Regions from separate parts of the Bacillus sp. iso_77 genome, predicted to be linked through region 2. Evidence: predicted binding sites of a transcription regulator. Region 2 holds the regulator's gene; the other holds the start of a gene.
What was found. The regulator LexA, encoded in region 2, represses DNA repair genes until DNA is damaged. The targets are predictions, from matches to a motif close to CGAACATATGTTCG.
Positions count from the first base shown of each region.

Region 1: a site for LexA is predicted at 1,951-1,964, ahead of AC0VYC_RS10860 (DNA polymerase IV). Genes of this name have one in related genera too.

Region 1 covers NZ_CM149683.1:2,131,316-2,134,734, reverse strand. Annotated here, with positions in the region: gene AC0VYC_RS10870 (MDR family MFS transporter) at 1-117, opposite strand, end outside; gene AC0VYC_RS10865 (YolD-like family protein) at 343-687, opposite strand; gene AC0VYC_RS10860 (DNA polymerase IV) at 703-1,935, opposite strand; gene AC0VYC_RS10855 (YfmQ family protein) at 2,077-2,526, opposite strand; gene AC0VYC_RS10850 (GNAT family N-acetyltransferase) at 2,809-3,288, shown strand; gene AC0VYC_RS10845 (GNAT family N-acetyltransferase) at 3,285-3,419, shown strand, end outside.
Region 2 covers NZ_CM149683.1:1,736,466-1,739,884, reverse strand. Annotated here, with positions in the region: gene tkt (transketolase) at 1-147, opposite strand, end outside; gene AC0VYC_RS08785 (DUF896 domain-containing protein) at 336-566, opposite strand; gene AC0VYC_RS08780 (YneB family resolvase-like protein) at 636-1,283, opposite strand; gene yneA (cell division suppressor protein YneA) at 1,301-1,612, opposite strand; gene lexA (transcriptional repressor LexA) at 1,772-2,392, shown strand; gene AC0VYC_RS08765 (hypothetical protein) at 2,440-2,877, opposite strand; gene AC0VYC_RS08760 (IseA DL-endopeptidase inhibitor family protein) at 3,174-3,419, shown strand, end outside.

The DNA.
Region 1 (3,419 bases), 390 kb from region 2:
TTGTGTCAAATAAACGGCTAAAAAGGGAATGCTCATGGATGTCGCCATTCGGCCAAATATCGTGCCGATGATGATCGTCCAACTAAGTGGATGTAAAGTGCGTAAGTTATTTTTCATGCTGTGTCTCCCCTGAGTTTGTAAGATGTTCCAATCATACATGAAAAATTGTGCAAATTAAATACACAATTTGATGGAGGAGTCATCCGTCAAATGACAGAGAAGCTTGAACTGTTCCGTTCATTCGAAGAGCATATGCCTCGTTTTCAAGGTTTTAAGCCTTGATGGGTTTTTTCAGAAAAACGAAGCGTGTTTTTCAATGATCATGTTTTCGTTTTGCGAAAATCAATTGAGATCGATGGCAATAATTTGATGTAAGGAAAGGTTTAGAACATCTTCGTCATTCACGATTTTCATTTGGCGTGTTTCATAATGAATGGCTTTCACCCAGCCCCAAAACTGTGCTTTCATGCCTGATGAGACATATGTCACGCAAATCGCTTGATCCTCGGTAATCGACTGTGTGATCAAAACATTCATTTCCTCTAGCTGATCGGAGCTGAGCGGTAGAGGTGTATATTCTTTTTTCTTTCGTTTTTGAGCAAGTAGTTGCTCCCGGTGCTCTGGTAGCATCATTCGGCTTGATTCCCACATGATGTTGTATCCAGGTGTTAATTTATTGGGATTCATGCTTGTTCGCCTCCGTTATTTGTAATGCCCGCCAATTTTTTCGGCGCGGTGATATGCCTGCCCTGCGCTTGTCAGTGACGAAGCATGCAATAATGCCGCAGGTCCATATTTCAGATGGATTTCATCAAATACTTTGCTGAGTTGATCTTTCTTCAAATGATGATCAAATAAAGTCAGCTGATAGTGGCTGTCAGGCTGCAGCTGTGAGAGGGTAATGCCTACACTGCGAATGGGCTGGCCATCCCAGTGCTGCTGGCATAGCTGAATCGCTGCCTCTGCAATATCTGAGCCATACTGTGTCGGTGAATGAAGCTTCATTTGTCGATGAAAGCCTGTTGGATGTGAAAAATCAGCCCCTCTTACACCAACAGACACCGTTTGACCGAGATAATGCTTAAAACGTGCCCGCCTAGCGACTTCCTCACTCAATTCAAGAAGAGCGACTTTGATATCCTCAAAAGATGCGTAATCACGGGGAAGGGTCATATGATGCCCAACGGCTTTTTGCTGATCATGTGTGTGAATAGTGACTGGGGAGGGATCGTGTCCTAAAGCTGTTCGCTGCAGAAGCTCCCCATTGATTCCCCAGCGTTTTTTTAATCGGTCTAACGGATAAGTAGCAAGTGTGCCAATAGTACTGATGCCCATTCGTTTCAAATGATGCTCCATTCGTTTGCCGACGCCAAATAATTTTCCAATTGGAAGCGGCCATAAATCAGCAGCAACCCGGTCGGCACTCAGTTCGTAGATGCCGGATGTGTTTTTTTTGGCAAAATGGTCACAGGCCATTTTAGCGAGCACTTTATTAGGGCCGATGCCCACACGTGCGTAAATGCCAGTCTGATTCATAATCGTTGTTTGTATATGTTGAGCGATCTCATGTGGAGAGCCGAATAGTGTAAGACTGCCTGTAATATCAAGAAACTGTTCATCAATGGAATATGGCTCGACAAGGTCTGTGTATTGTTCAAGCAGTTCTGTAATCATGACAGAGACATCGAGATAGCGCTGCATACGTGGACGTACAACCACTGCTTCAGGACATTTCTCCTGTGCTTCCCATAACCTTGATGCATTTTGTACGCCACGTTTCTTCGCGAGAGGGCAGGCTGCCAGGACGACTCCGCTTCTTCGTTCTGGATCTCCAGAGACAATGAGCGGCACATTCTCCAAATGAGGCGCCTCCACCTTCTCAACTGATGCATAAAATGACTGCATATCCACAAGCAGAATGGCTCGTTCATTCATTGTACTTCACCTCTAAGAACGTATGTTCTGCATCTATTGTAAACAACATGAGGTGAAATTCATACTGGTAAATCATTCAAAAGCTGTCCATACAAAAAAGACGAAGTGGTGAACACTTCGTCTCGTCTGCTGCAACGATTGTTAGGCATGTGCCATGTTGTGGAATGTTTGGAGCGGTTCAGAACGCAGACGATAAGCCATCAGCTTTTTCTTTGGCTTATGTGTAAACTGCCGAACCACATCCACATGGTCATCATAATGGAACAGATAAAGGGTGACATCATGTTTCCCATGCTTTGTTTGCATAGTAAGCGGCGCTGGCCCTTCATTCGGATGAAGAAAGCGTTCTTCATCACCAGGGTAAATATAATAGCGTTCAATAAAGATCGCATCATTAAAATGTTGAATGATTTCAGATGCTCGCTGCTCATCAAGCGAACGACCTTGAAAAGTAATATTTGTTTGCTCACTTGTTACTTTAGCATGTACGGCGTAGCGGCTAAAAAGGCGCTCAACAACACCAGAAGGCAAAGAGGTGACAAGCAGCTTTAAAAGACTAAATACAACAAGCGAAATAACAACCCAAACCAATCTCATCATCTCCAATAAACATTTGTACCATTTCCTATATGAACCATCTTAACATAACAAATGAATGAAACTTTCGCACAAAAAGTGAACTTTTTGAAATAAGTGTGAAGATTTAAAAGGAGATGACGGCTGAAAGACGAAGAACCAACAAATGAACATGAAAAAAGACAGGCATACTGTCTTTACAACCATTTGATCAGACAGTAGACTATTGAAACAATCGCATTTTTGAGAAAAAACGAATCAAAGGAAAGCCAAAATGGAAAAAGGGGCGAGGCCATCATGATACGTCAAGTGAAACCGTCAGATTTTTACGCAGTCACATCCGTCATTCAAAGCTGGTGGGGAGGCAGAGATTTGCGTGCAAAATTGCCAAAGCTCTTTTTTGAACATTTCCAGCAAACAAGTTTTGTTGTCGTTGAAAAGGGAGAGCTGATCGGCTTTTTGGTTGGTTTTTTATCGCAATCTCATTCGGATGAAGCCTATATTCACTTTGTTGGCGTCCACCCAGATCACCGTAAATTAAAGATAGGTAAAATCCTCTATCAAGCTTTTTATGAAGCGGCTGAAAAGGAAGGAAGAACAACAATTAAAGCTGTCACAGCTCCTATCAATAAAGTCTCCATTGCTTACCATACAAAACTCGGGTTTCAGATAGAAAAGGGAGATAAAACAGTAGATGGCATCTCAGTCTTTTCAGATTACGATGGCATTCATGAAGACCGTGTGTTATTTGTGAAGAAGCTGGAGGCAATGAAATGATTGTTTATTTAGATCACACAATAAGTGATGTAGCAAAGCAGATTTTACATATTCAACTAGCTGCATACCAACAAGAAGCTGAACAAATTGGCTATGCTGATCTTCCGCCATTAAAAGAGACCATTCAAGAT
Region 2 (3,419 bases):
ACTTACGTTTAAGTGATTCGTCCATAAAGCGTATGCCATTGGTGCAGCGCCCATCGGCATTCCAGGGTGACCGGAATTCGCTTTTTCAATTGCGTCTATGGAGAGAGTACGTATTGTTGCAATAGATTTCAATTCAATCGTTTCCATATAAATCCCCTTCCGTATCTTGTGTACACCATTATCATAAATCTACTGTCCTTTTTTCACAACTATTTCACGCCGAAAAAGAAGGATTTTGTCACATTTAGTTTATCGATCACCTAAAAACTTATGCAAATATGAAAAAAGATGAGAATATTCCTCCCATCTTTTCAAAAATAAAGAAATGATGACCTTTAATGAAGATTCTGGTCTCTTTCTCTTTTTAATTTTTCTGGTGTGACATCGTTTCCTTCTGGATCGACGATTTTCACGGTTTTAAGTGTATTTTTCATAGAAGAACGAAAAGCCTTTAAATATTCCTCTCTTAATTGCTTCTGTTCTGTTTTCTCAGCGTCCGACAAACCGGCCTCTTTCGACTTTTTTGAAAGCTCATTGATTCTTGCAAGCTGTTCTTTAGAAATCATGACAAACTCCTTTAAAACATTTTCTCTACATACTACTAAATATCAGTCATTTTTACAACAAATCACGCTTTAAGTCGCAAGCCCTTTTTCATATTCTTGGTACCTTCTATGGACGGTTGCTTTTGAAATGTCAAAACCAAGTGCCTGCAATGTCACTGCAATTTCAGCGAATGTCATGTTGTTTTTTCTTAATCGAACAATTTCAGAAATCGGTACTTCAATACGTTCGCGGCCAGGCGCCTGTTCTTGGTGTTTTAAATTTAGTTCGGGTTGATACCCTCGCTCAACAGCTTTTTTCATCCCACGCTTAATTTTCAAATTATGAATTTTCCGCTGATACTCTTCTACAACGCCTACAATCTCAATGACCATCTCGTCTGCTTCTGAAAGCTCAAGCTCTCCTCTATGAAATACGCTGTACACCTTGACTTTTTCTTTAAACAGACAATGAAGAAGAGCGATTTTCGCCTGCCCTCTTCCAAGGCGTGTCTCATCTTGAATGAGAACAGCATCGATTTCTTCCTCTTTCAGCGCAGCCAGCATGTCAAAAACACCGTCACGATCAAGATCGTATCCACTCGCTTTTTCTTTAATCACTTTGACTACATTCATCTTGTGCGCTGCAGCTAAAGCAAGCAGTTCTTCTTCTTGTCTTTTAAGCGAGGTTTCTTGCTCTTCTTTGGCAGTACTTACTCTCGCATAAATGATTGCATTCATGTCTTCAATCGACCTTTCTACTGTACTGTTGCAAGTTGATATACGACTGGATGCTCTTTTTTAACTGGAATCACAAGGATATCTCCCGGCTGGATGTCAGTTGAAGCGAGATCATTGTGTTCAGTTACCCAGTCAATAAAAGCATTTTTATCGATTGATTTACTGTCGTTTACTTGATCAGCTAATCCCCAAAGAGTATCACCTGATTGAACCTCTATTTTAACATATTGATTTGGATCATTATGGCTAGTGACTGCAATAAGTGAGAGAAATATGCCAACGATGAATGAGAATAGCCCAATAAAAATAATAGATTCCTTTAACCTCATAATGTCATCTCTCCTAATAGAATGTGTGTTCGTTCTTTCTGACACTCATTATAAATACGAACAAACGTTTCTGTCAAACGTTTTTTTCGAACCTATGTTTGTACTGTTAGGAAAAACATGCTATAATTTCTTTAAAATTGACGTTTTGAGGTGCAAAAGATGACGAAGCTATCAAAAAGACAACTCGATATCCTGAAATTCATAAAAGAAGAAGTAAAAAGCAAGGGTTATCCCCCATCCGTTCGTGAAATTGGCGAAGCTGTCGGTCTAGCATCCAGCTCAACTGTCCATGGACATTTAGCTAGACTAGAAACGAAAGGTTTAATTAGAAGAGACCCAACGAAACCTAGAGCGATCGAAGTACTAGATGAAGAGGAAATGAATATTCCAAAAAGCGCTGTAATGAATGTTCCAGTCATCGGAAAAGTCACAGCAGGCTTGCCTATCACGGCTGTTGAGAATGTAGAAGAATATTTCCCACTTCCAGAAACTTTTGCAGCGCCAGATGAACAAGTATTTATGCTTGAAATTATGGGAGAAAGTATGATTGATGCAGGTATTTTGGACAAAGACTACGTCATTGTGCGTCAGCAAAGCACTGCCAACAATGGAGATATTGTGGTGGCTATGACAGAAGAAGATGAAGCAACAGTGAAACGTTTTTATAAGGAAGATACACACTTTAGATTACAGCCCGAGAATCCATCAATGGAACCGATTATTTTACAGAATGTGAGTATACTAGGTAAAGTGATTGGCGTATTTAGAAATATTCATTAAAAAAAGCCGGTATTTCATCAATTGCTGATGAGAGCCGGCTTTTTCTTTTATGAACAAGAATATGCAAGAATACTGGAGCTTGGGAACGAGCCAAATGTAAAGTTCGGCCATATGAAACCCGTTGTACGGCCAAAAGGCTGCGAGGAAAGAACATACATGAGAAATACTTGACCGTTTCTAAGGAACACAATGGTCCACCTTCTATTACATCCAGCTGCAAATTGAACCGTTTGCTGGCTTCCGCCTACACTCTGCCCCGCAATGAGCGGCTGCATACTTTGAGGCTGAGAGACTGCTTGTTGATATTGCGAGATGATATGCTGCGGCGGGGCTGGCGGGACCGATTGTCCTCCTGCACCTTGCCCAGTCCCTCCGAATGGCAAACCGGGAAATCCTCCAACTTGAGAAATAGGAAACGCCGGCATGCTTTGTACCTGCCGATCGTACAAGTACCCATTCCACGTACCTTCATATGGATTATACATACTAAACACCACTTTCTTAGACATTCATCACGACAGTATATGTCATACATAAAAAAAGAGTGTTGAGGAGACAAATAGAAATCTTTCCAAAAGACGTTTTATTCTTCTTTAGAACGGTTAAATACTAATGAGGAAGAAAAAAATAAAAAAATGAAAACTTTTTGTCTCCCTCAAACGTTATATAGATAGAAAGAAAAGAAATAAAAAACATTTAGATTTAATACTTGTAATATCTCTGTAACTATTGTAACATTTGTAACATAAGAAGTTTTCATTGAGAAAAGGAGGCAATCGCCTTGAAAAAATTATTTGTTTTATTAACCGCTATTATGCTTATGATCTCATTACAAACAACAACACTGGCCGCTTCCAAAAAATCAGCCGCTTTGACAAATAAAGAAGCGTTACATATTGCCCTTGATGCAAGAGAACACTTTTGGAGTGCGATGTCAGGCTACAACATTAAAGAGCATTCAGATTACAAATTAAAATCATTTACTTATAAAGATATGACTTACAACTACCTGTCTAAAACATTTGAT